2 regions of the Streptomyces sp. NPDC006430 genome follow, and region 2 is predicted to be linked to the other one. Evidence: riboswitches for the same ligand, from Rfam matches in the RefSeq annotation. Region 2 holds a riboswitch; the other holds the start of a gene.

What was found. Region 2 has a riboswitch for cobalamin ahead of ABZZ20_RS14930 (energy-coupling factor ABC transporter permease). Riboswitches for the same ligand answer to the same signal wherever they lie in the genome.
Region 1: another riboswitch for cobalamin. It lies ahead of ABZZ20_RS05110 (ribonucleoside-diphosphate reductase subunit alpha); the one in region 2 lies ahead of ABZZ20_RS14930 (energy-coupling factor ABC transporter permease).

Annotation. Positions count from the first base shown of each region.
Region 1 covers NZ_JBEXQA010000002.1:424,915-430,427, forward strand. The annotation lists gene def (peptide deformylase) at 1-491, shown strand, start outside; gene ABZZ20_RS05105 (ribonucleotide-diphosphate reductase subunit beta) at 597-1,610, opposite strand; gene ABZZ20_RS05110 (ribonucleoside-diphosphate reductase subunit alpha) at 1,610-3,994, opposite strand; cobalamin riboswitch at 4,137-4,269, opposite strand; partial or broken gene ABZZ20_RS05115 (GNAT family N-acetyltransferase) at 4,328-4,582, opposite strand; gene ABZZ20_RS05120 (YbdD/YjiX family protein) at 4,650-4,847, opposite strand; gene ABZZ20_RS05125 (carbon starvation CstA family protein) at 4,844-5,513, opposite strand, start outside.
Region 2 covers NZ_JBEXQA010000008.1:132,490-138,002, reverse strand. The annotation lists partial or broken gene ABZZ20_RS14945 (NPCBM/NEW2 domain-containing protein) at 1-1,295, shown strand, start outside; gene ABZZ20_RS14940 (NPCBM/NEW2 domain-containing protein) at 1,287-1,748, shown strand; gene ABZZ20_RS14935 (flavodoxin family protein) at 1,875-2,588, opposite strand; cobalamin riboswitch at 2,720-2,974, shown strand; gene ABZZ20_RS14930 (energy-coupling factor ABC transporter permease) at 3,003-3,695, shown strand; gene ABZZ20_RS14925 (energy-coupling factor ABC transporter substrate-binding protein) at 3,695-4,090, shown strand; gene cbiQ (cobalt ECF transporter T component CbiQ) at 4,094-4,843, shown strand; gene ABZZ20_RS14915 (ATP-binding cassette domain-containing protein) at 4,840-5,513, shown strand, end outside.

The DNA.
Region 1 (5,513 bases), on a different contig from region 2:
GCGAGTGCAAGGACGTCACCGAGTTCGGCGACGAACTGGCGCAGCTGATCGACGACATGTTCGCGAGCCAGAAGGCCGCCGAGGGCGTGGGTCTCGCCGCGAACCAGATCGGCGTGGACGCCAAGGTCTTCGTCTACGACTGCCCGGACGACGACGGCGTGCGGCACACCGGCGTCGTGATCAACCCGAAGCTGGTGGAGCTGCCGGCCGGCTCCCGCGTCCTCGACGACTCCAACGAGGGCTGCCTGTCGGTCCCGACCGCCTACGCCTCGCTGGCCCGCCCGGACTACGCCGAGGTGACCGGTCAGGACGCCCAGGGCAACCCGATCAAGGTGCGCGGCACGGGCTACTTCGCGCGCTGCCTGCAGCACGAGACGGACCACCTGTACGGGTACCTGTACATCGACCGGCTCTCGAAGCGGGACCGCAAGGACGCCCTGCGCCAGATGGAAGAGGGCACCCCGCGCTACGAGACGGTCCCGAACGCCTAGCAGCGGGCCACAAGCAGCGGGCGAGCCCCTGCGCCGAAGCGTCCCCGCCCGGGAACCGGTGGGCGGGGACGCCGTAGAGCCGTACGGGCCGTGACCGGAGGGGACTTAGAAGTCCTCGTCCAGGTCGACCGTGCCCTCGACCGCCACCTGGTAGGCCGACGGACGACGCTCGAAGAAGTTCGTCAGCTCCTGGACGCCCTGGAGTTCCATGAACGAGAACGGGTTCTGCGAGCCGTAGACGGCCGGGAAGCCGAGGCGGACCAGGCGCTGGTCCGCGACGCACTCCAGGTACTCGCGCATCGACTCGGTGTTCATGCCCGGCAGCCCGTCACCGCACAGGTCGCGGCCGAACTGCAGCTCCGCCTCCACCGCCTCCTTCAGCATGTCGGTGACCTGCTGCTGGAGGGTGTCGTCGAAGAGCTCGGGCTCCTCCTTGCGGACCGTGTCCACGACCTCGAACGCGAAGTTCATGTGCATGGTCTCGTCGCGGAAGACCCAGTTGGTGCCGGTGGCCAGGCCGTGCAGCAGGCCGCGGGAGCGGAACCAGTACACGTACGCGAAGGCGCCGTAGAAGAACAGGCCCTCGATGCACGCCGCGAAGCAGATCAGGTTGAGCAGGAAGCGACGGCGGTCGGCCTGCGTCTCCAACCGCTCGATCTTCTCGACCGAGTCCATCCACTTGAAGCAGAACTGCGCCTTCTCGCGGATCGACGGGATCTCCTCGACCGCGTCGAAGGCGGCAGCACGGTCGTCCGGGTCGGGCAGGTAGGTGTCGAGCAGCGTCAGGTAGAACTGGACGTGCACGGCCTCCTCGAACAGCTGGCGCGACAGGTACAGGCGCGCCTCCGGGGAGTTGATGTGCTTGTACAGCGTCAGCACCAGGTTGTTCGAGACGATCGAGTCACCCGTGGCGAAGAACGCGACGAGACGGCCGATCATGTGCTGCTCGGCGGGCGTCAGCTTCGCGAGATCGGCGACGTCCGAGTGGAGGTCGACCTCCTCGACGGTCCAGGTGTTCTTGATCGCGTCCCGGTAGCGCTCGTAGAAGTCCGGGTAGCGCATGGGACGCAGGGTCAGCTCGAAGCCCGGGTCGAGCAGGTTCTTGTCGGTTGAGCTCATTACTGGCAGGCCTCGCAGGACTCGGGGTTCTCAAGGGAGCAGGCGAGCGCTTCCGCGTCGGCGACCGCCTGGGGCAGCGCGACGGGGGCGGCAGCCTGGGCGGCGCGGGCGATCTTCGTCGCCGGGCGCGAGCGCAGGTAGTACGTGGTCTTCAGGCCCTGCTTCCAGGCGTACGCGTACATCGAGGACAGCTTCCCGATGGTCGGCGTCTCCAGGAACAGGTTCAGCGACTGCGACTGGTCGAGGTACGGGGTACGGGCCGCGGCCATGTCGATCAGGCCGCGCTGCGGGATCTCCCACGCCGTGCGGTACAGCTCCCGGACCTCGGCCGGGATCCAGCCGAAGCCCTGGACCGAGCCGGAGGAATCGCGCAGGGCCTCGCGGGTCTGGGCGTCCCAGACGCCGAGCTTCTTCAGCTCCTCCACCAGGTAGCCGTTGACCTGGAGGAACTCCCCGCTGAGCGTCTCGCGCTTGAAGAGGTTGGAGACCTGCGGCTCGATGCACTCGTACACGCCCGCGATCGAGGCGATCGTCGCCGTCGGGGCGATGGCGAGGAGCAGCGAGTTGCGCATGCCGGTCTCGGCGACGCGGGCGCGCAGCGCGTCCCAGCGCTCAGGCCAGGCGCGCTCGGTCTCGTAGTGATCCGGGTGCAGGACACCGCGGGCCGTACGGGTCTGCGACCAGGCCGGAAGCGGGCCGTGGCGCTCGGCCAGGTCGCAGGAGGCCTCGTACGCCGCGAGCATGATGCGCTCGGCGATCTTGGTGGAGAGTGCCTTCGCCGCGGCGGAGTCGAAGGGCAGGCGCAGCTTGAAGAAGACGTCCTGGAGGCCCATCGCGCCCAGACCCACGGGGCGCCAGCGGGAGTTGGAGCGCCCGGCCTGCTCGGTCGGGTAGAAGTTGATGTCCACGACGCGGTCGAGGAAGGTCACCGCGGTGCGCACGGTCTCGTCGAGGCGCTCCCAGTCCATCTCACCCGTCTCGGTGAGGACGAAGGCGCCCAGGTTGACCGAGCCGAGGTTGCAGACGGCGGTCTCGCCGTCGTTGGTGACCTCCAGGATCTCGGTGCACAGGTTCGAGGAGTGCACCACCTTGCCCGGCTCGGCGGTCTGGTTCGCCGTGCGGTTGGAGGCGTCCTTGAAGGTCATCCAGCCCTGGCCGGTCTGCGCGAGAGTGCGCATCATCCGGCCGTACAGGTCGCGGGCGGGCATGGTCTTGCGTGCCAGGCCGTCCGCCTCGGCCTTGCGGTAGGCGGCGTCGAACTCGTCACCCCACAGGTCGACCAGCTCGGGTACGTCGGCCGGGGAGAACAGCGACCAGTCGGCGTCGGCGTTCACGCGGCGCATGAACTCGTCCGGCACCCAGTGCGCCAGGTTCAGGTTGTGCGTACGGCGCTGGTCCTCACCGGTGTTGTCGCGGAGCTCCAGGAACTCCTCGATGTCCGCGTGCCAGGTCTCCAGGTAGACGGCGGCGGCACCCTTGCGGCGGCCACCCTGGTTCACGGCGGCGACGGAGGCGTCGAGGGTCTTCAGGAACGGCACGATGCCGTTGGAGTGGCCGTTGGTGCCGCGGATCAGCGAACCGCGGGCGCGGATGCGCGAGTACGAGAGGCCGATGCCGCCGGCGTGCTTCGACAGGCGCGCGACCTGGTGGTAGCGGTCGTAGATCGAGTCGAGCTCGTCCAGCGGGGAGTCCAGCAGGTAGCAGGAGGACATCTGCGGGTGCCGGGTGCCGGAGTTGAAGAGCGTGGGGGAGGACGGCAGGTAGTCGAGGCGGCTCATCAGCCGGTACAGCGAGGCCACTTCCTCCACGGCCGGGATGCTGTCGTTCTCGGCGAGGCCGCAGGCCACGCGCAGCATGAAGTGCTGCGGGGTCTCGATGACCTGGCGGGTGATCGGGTGGCGCAGCAGGTAGCGGCTGTGCAGGGTGCGCAGGCCGAAGAAGCCGAAGCGGTCGTCGGCCCCCTCGGCGAGGGCGTGCTCGACCAGCGCGTTCAGACGGGTGGCGTGGGTGGCGACGAACTCGGCGGTGCGGTCGGCGATCAGCCCCTCGCGGTGGCCCACGGCGACGGACTCGGCGAACGAGGTGGCGCCCTGACCCGCGGCCTCGTCGGCCACGGCCAGCGTCAACAACCGGGCGGCGAGCCGGGAGTACGCAGGGTCCTCGGAGATCAGCCCGGCGGCGGCCTCGGTGGCCAGCCCGCGCAGCTCGGCCTCGTCCGCGGCGGCGCTGCGGCCGCGCAGCGCGGCGGCGGCGACCCGGCCGGGGTCGGTGTCGGGGAGGTCGGCGGTCAGCTCGGTGAGAGTACGCAGCAGCGCGGCCCCCGGGCCTTCGGTGGTGTCGCCAGAAGCGGACTCGGCGCGCGGTGCGGAAGGCGCGATGGTCACGGCGGGAGCTCTCCCTCGCTCGGCCCGGCCATCGGCGGAACGGGGCGCGGGCGGGCGCATGCGGGCGCGCGGGAACGCGACGTGCCACATGGCGTCCACCGGCCCAACCGCGAGGCCCGGACGTGTCTCCACCCGGTTCGGTCGAGCCGGGCGCACTGTCGGCAGGTCCTCGGACTTGCGGTGACACCGATCGGTGTACTTCATACCGTTGCGGGACAGTTCCGGATTCGCACCGGATTCCCCTGCGGCGAACAGCGAGCATGAGCATACATGTGGGGGCGGCCCGATGCGTGACCCCCCACATGTTGTGTCGGCCCCTTGCTGAGCGTGTCGTTACAGCTCCAGTCGGTACGTGAGCAGGGTCAACGCCGGGATCGGCGCCCAGTCCAGCTCCGGAGTGCGTACGAACCCCAGGCGGGCATATATCCGCTGGGCGCCGAGCATGGCGGGCTGGGTGGACAGCACCAGCGCCGTGACCCCGTCCAGGGCCCGCGCCCGGTCGATGCAGGCCCGCACCAGAGCCTCACCCACCCCTGCCCCGCGTGCCTCAGGAGACACCGCCAGCATGCGGAACTCGGCCTCGCCGGGGACTTGGGTGCGCTGAGAACGCCCGAGGGCCCCGCCGGTCGGCGGGGCCCTCGGGTGCGTCCGGGGCTCAACAGCAGCGGAAGCCCTCGCGGGGGTCCGCCTCGCGGGCGTCCGTGCGGGCGCGCTCGAAGGCGCGCCTCGTCAGGACCTCGGCCTCGGGGTCGTGTGCCCGGGCGTGGGCGACGTACCGGTCGTACGCCGCCTCGCCCGAGAACTCCCGTACGAAGAACCGCGCCTTCGTCAGCGCGGCGCGGACCGCGCTCACGCCACCGGCTCCTTCGTACGGCCGCCACCCGAGTCGAGTCCGGCGGCGGCGAGCTCCTCGCGCTCCTCGGGCGTCGGGATGAGTCCGGCCGGGGCGATGATCTTCGACTCGGTCCACGGGACCTCGGAGAGCCTGACCGACTCCGGGCTGCCGATCGCCTTGAAGCAGGTCCGGGCCGCGTCCAGCAGCACGACGATGATCAGGGCCGCGAACAGCGCCGACAGCACACCGTCGACCGTGGCGTTGGTGACGATGGTGTGCATCTCGCCCATGTTCTTGGCGGGCTTGAGCACCTTCCCGGCGTCGATGCCCTCCTGGTACTTGTCGCGCTGCGCGAAGAAGCCGACCTTCACGTCCTCGGAGAACACCTTCTGGTAGCTCGCCGTGAGCGTGACGGCCACGTCCCAGGCCAGCGGAACACCGGTCACCCAGGCCCACTTGAGCCGACCGGACTTCACGAGCAGCGTGGTGCAGACGGCCAGGGCCACCGCAGCGAGCAACTGGTTCGCGATCCCGAACAGCGGGAACAGCTGGTTGATGCCGCCCAGCGGGTCCTTGATGCCGACCCACAGGAAGTAGCCCCAGCCGCCGACGACGAGCGCGCTCGCCAGCCACACGCCCGGCTTCCAGCTGACGTCCTTGAAGGACTTGTGCACGTTGCCCAGG
Region 2 (5,513 bases):
TGCACTCCAAGGGCCTGAAGTTCGGCATCTACTCCAGTGCCGGCACCAAGACCTGCGACGTCCGGGGCTTCCCCGGCGGGCTCGGCCACGAGCAGCAGGACGCCAACCTGTGGGCGTCCTGGGGCGTCGACTACCTGAAGTACGACAACTGCAACAACCAGGGCGTCGACGCGCAGACCCGCTACAAGGCCATGGGCGACGCGCTCAAGAAGACCGGCCGCCCGATCCTCTACAGCATCTGCGAGTGGGGCAGCACCGGCCCGTGGAACTGGGCGCAGCCGGTCGGCAACTCCTGGCGCACCACCGGGGACATCAGCGACACCTGGCAGAGCATGATCTCCATCGCACACGCCAACCAGGGGCTCTCCACGTACGCCAAGCCCGGGGCCTTCAACGATCCGGACATGCTGGAGGTCGGCAACGGCGGCATGACCGGCACCGAGTACCGCACCCACTTCAGCCTGTGGGCCGAGATGGCCGCCCCCCTGCTGATCGGCGCGGATCTGCGTACCGCCGAGCAGGAGACCTTCGACATCCTGACCAACGCCGAGGTCATCGCGGTCGACCAGGACCCGCTGGGCAAGCAGGGCTCGGTCGTCTCCAGCGACAACGGCCTGGTGGTGATGTCCAAGCCGCTCGCCGACGGCAGCCGCGCGGTCACCCTCACCAACGAGGGCTCCTACGACGCCACCATCAGCACCACCGTCCAGACCATCGGCATCGCGGGCGCCGGCTCCTACACGGTCAGGGACCTGTGGTCGAAGCACACCACCACCAGCACCGGCGCCATCAGCGCCACGGTCCCCGGGCACGGCACCGCAATGTTCCGGGTCACCCCGAGCACGCCAGTCCCGCCGTCCACCGGCATGAACTACCTCAGTGACCTGCCGTTCCTCACCCAGTCCAACTACTGGGGCCCCGTCGAGCGCGACCGCAGCAACGGCCAGAACGCGAACGGTGACGGACACACCATCAGCATCCGCGGCACCACCTACGCCAAGGGGCTCGGCACGCACGCCCCCAGCGACCTCTCCTTCAACCTCGGCAAAGCCTGCAAGAGCCTGGCGACCACTGTCGGAATGGACGACGAGGCCTACGGCAACGGCTCTGCGATCTTCCAGATCTACAGGGACGGCACCAAGGTCGCCGACAGCGGAAAACTCACCGGCAAGGACCCGGCCAAGAAGCTGACCGTCGACCTCACCGGTGCCACCACCCTGCGCCTGGTGGTCACCGACGCCGGCGACGGCACCAGCTGGGACCACGCCGACTGGGCCGACGCGAAGATCGCCTGCGGCAACGGTCCCGCCGCCGGCGCGCACCAGCTCTCCGACCTCACCTGGTCCTCCGCCAGCAACGGATGGGGCCAGGTCGAGAAGGACATGAGCAACGGCGACAACCAGGCCGGCGACGGACGCACCATCACCATCAAGGGAGCCACGTACGCCAAGGGGTTGGGGGTGAACGCGCCCAGTGAGGTGGTCTACTACCTCGGTGGCTCGTGCACCTCGCTCGCCACGGACGTCGGCATCGACGCCGAGGCGATGGGCCGCGGCACGGTCGCCTTCCAGATCTACAAGGACGGCACCAAGGTCGCCGACAGCGGTCTGATGAACGCCGCCTCCGGCGCCAAGCGGCTCACCGCCGACCTCGCCGGCGCCAACGAACTGCACCTCGTCGTCACCGACGGCGGCGACGGCAGCAACAGCGACCACGCCGACTGGGCGGGACCCGTTCTGACCTGCTGACACCCGACCACTCACCAGCACGGCGCGGTGCCGGACCCCCCGTCCGGCACCGCATTTCGTTGACGCCATCGGCGGCCCGAGCAGGATCCCCACCGGCCGGGCCTTCCACGCCGACCGGTCGTTTGCTCAGCGGTGCTCGGGGTTCGGGAAGTCGAAGCGGCAGCCGGCATCCCACTGCGAGCGCTGGTTGCCGTGCGCCGGAATGCCTCCCGAGCGTTTGAGCAGGGCGGCCAGGTGCATGAGGTTCCAGGACATGAAGGTCGTGTTCCGGTTGGTGAAGTCGTTCTCGGGACCGCCCGATCCGGGGTCGAGGTACGAGGGCCCGGGCCCGGCCTCGCCGATCCAGCCCGCGTCGGCCTGTGGCGGGATCGCGTAGCCGAGGTGCTGGAGGCTGTAGAGGACGTTCATGGCGCAGTGCTTCACGCCGTCCTCGTTGCCGGTGATCAGGGCGCCGCCGACCCGCCCGTAATAGGCGTACTGGCCGTGCTCGTTCAGGATCGAGGAGCAGGCGTAGAGCCGCTCGATGACCTGCTTCATGATGGAGCTGTTGTCGCCGAGCCAGATCGGTCCGCACAGCACGAGGATGTCGGCGTCCATGATCTGGCTGTACAGGACGGGCCACTGGTCGGTTTCCCAGCCGTGCTCGGTCATGTCCGGCCACACACCGGTGGCGATGTCGTGGTCGACGGCGCGGATCAGCGAGGTCCGGGTGCCGGCCGCCTCCATGACGGCGCGACTCCTGTCGATCAGGCCCTCGGTGTTGCTCGTCTCGGGCGAGCGTTTGAGGGTGCAGTTGACGTAGACGGCGCTCAGGTCTGAGTAGTCGTATGCGGAGGCCACGGCGCCAGCCTGTGCCCCACAGGTCGCGCCCGCCACCGGGACGCATCCGTCCGGGGGCCGGGCCGGGCCGAAGGGGTCGTCCCGGGTGGCCGGAACATCACGAAGCGGAATGCGAATCCCATATCGGGGGATGGGGTCGGGTTGTTACCGGTCCGCACGTCCGACTAGGGTCAGCGGGCCTTGGTGTTCGGGAAACCGGTGGGAAACCGGTGCGGCCCTCGCCACTGTGAACGGGAAGACTGACTCCACTCTCCCCCTGCCTCCGCCAGGGGGACCCCAGCGGGAAGCCACTGGGCGGCGCGGGAAGATCCGCATCGCCTGGGAAGGCGGAGTCAGGGCACCAGCACCCGTGAGCCAGGAGACCGGCCGGGGCGCGTTGTCCATCCACGAGGTGCTGGAGAGGTCTCCCCACTCATGCATATAGCCGAGGGGTTTCTGCCCCCCTTGCACGCGGCCGCCTGGGGCGCCGCGTCCGCTCCCTTCGTCGTCCACGGTGTCCGCGCCCTCACCCGCGAGGTGAAGGCCAATCCGGAGAGCACACTGCTACTCGGAGCGTCCGGAGCGTTCACGTTCGTCCTGTCCGCACTGAAGATTCCCTCGGTGACGGGCAGTTGCTCGCACCCCACCGGAACGGGGCTCGGCGCGATCCTGTTCCGGCCACCGATCATGGCGGTCCTCGGCACGATCACGCTGCTCTTCCAGGCACTGCTGCTGGCACACGGCGGACTGACCACCCTCGGCGCGAACGTCTTCTCGATGGCGATCGCCGGTCCTTGGGCGGGCTACGGGGTCTACCTGTTGCTGCGGCGCTTCGACGTCCCCCTGATGGTGACCGTGTTCTTCGGCGCCTTCTTCGCCGACCTGATCACCTACTGCGTGACCTCAGTGCAGCTGGCGCTGGCCTTCCCCGACCCGGGGAGCGGGTTCCTGGGTGCGCTCGCGAAGTTCGGCGGGATCTTCGCGGTCACGCAGCTCCCGCTCGCCGTGAGCGAGGGTCTGCTGACGGTGCTCGTGATGCGGCTGCTGATGCAGTCGAGCAAGTCGGACCTGGTCCGGCTGGGCGTGGCGAAGCTGAGCGGACGCAGCGGACAGAAGGCGGCGATCTGATGGGCACGAGCCGGAACGCGAAGATCAACGGCCTGTTGCTGTTCCTGGTGGCAGCGCTGGCCGTGCTGCCGCTCGCGCTGGGGCTGGGCGAGGGCGAGGAGGAGCCGTTCACCGGCGCGGACGCGCAGGCGGAGGCCGCCATCACGGAGCTCAAGCCCGACTACGAGCCGTGGTTCTCCCCTCTGTACGAGCCCCCGTCCGCCGAGATCGAATCAGCGCTGTTCGCCCTCCAGGCCGCGCTCGGTGCGGGCGTGCTCGCCTACTACTTCGGGCTGCGCGCGGGCCGCCGTCAAGGCGCCGCCGCCGCGGCGACGGCGGCTGCCGCTCCGGCCCCGACCCCGACCCCGACCTCGACCTCGGCCCCGGACGAAGCCGCGCCGTCCACGGGGTCGTAGCCCGTGCTACCGATCGACGTGGCGGCGCACAGCAGTCGCTGGCGGGGCCGCCACCCGCTGGAGAAGGCCCTGCTGGGGTTGGGGCTGACGGTCACCGCCGTGTGCCTGCCGCCCTGGCCGGGTGGACCCCTGGTCGCCGCGGCGACCCTCGCCGTGCTGCTGGGCCCGGCCGGCGTGGCCGGCCGACAGCTGTGGCGGGCCTTCCGGATCCCGTTGGGCTTCTGCTTCACCGGAGCGCTGCCGTTGCTGGTCGCGGTGGGCGGCCCGGCGGGTCCGCTCTCGCTGGCCCCGGACGGCCCCCGGCACGCCGCGGAACTACTCCTGCGGACCTCGGCGGCCTCCCTCGGCGTGCTGCTGTTCGCCTTCACCACACCGGTCTCGGACGTCCTGCCCCGGCTGGTCCGGGCCGGGGTTCCGGCGCCGGTGGTGGACGTGGCGCTGGTCATGTACCGCATCAGCTTCCTGCTACTGGACTCGATGGCCCAGGTCCGGCGCGCCCAGGCCGCCCGCCTGGGACAGGTCGGCCGAGCGGCGGTGTGGCGGTCGCTGGCCGGGCTCGCTGCGACGTCGTTCGTACGGGCCTTCGACCGCGCGGCGCGGCTCCAGGTGGGGCTCGCCGGGCGCGGCTACGACGGCGCGCTGCGGGTGCTCGTACCCGAGGCGGCCCTGTCGTGGCGGTTCCTGGCGGCGTCGGGGGCGCTGCTGGCGGCCCTGATCACGCTGACTCTCACCATGAAGGGGCTGTACCTGTGAACACGTTGGTGGAACTGGCCGGTGCCGGCTACGCGTACGAGGACGGTCCGGCGGTCCTCTCCGACGTGGACTTCGCCATCGCGGAGGGCCGGGCACTGGTCCTGCTGGGCCGCAACGGCAGCGGCAAGACCACCCTGATGAGGCTGCTGAGCGGGGGTCTGCGCCCCGGGTCCGGGGCACTGCGCCTCGACGGCGCGGCCGTGTCGTACGACCGGGCGGGCCTGACCCGCCTGCGCACGGCGGTGCAGCTGGTGGTCCAGGACCCGGACGACCAGCTCTTCGCCGCCTCGGTGGAACAGGACGTGTCCTTCGGCCCGATGAACCTGGGGCTCCCGGTGGACGAGGTCCGGGCCCGCGTGGACTCGGCGTTGGCGGCACTCGACATCACGGCGCTGCGGGACCGCCCGACGCACCTGCTCTCGTACGGTCAGCGCAAGCGCGCGGCCATCGCGGGCGCCGTGGCGATGGCTCCGCGGGTGCTGATCCTGGACGAGCCGACGGCTGGCCTGGACCCGGACGGGCAGGAGCGGCTCCTCGACGTCCTGGCCGGTCTCCGCTCCGCCGGCACCACGGTCGTCATGGCCACGCACGACGTCGACCTGGCGGTCCGCTGGGCCGACGACGCAGCGGTGCTGACTCCGTCGGGCATCCGCGTGGGCCCGGCGCAGGA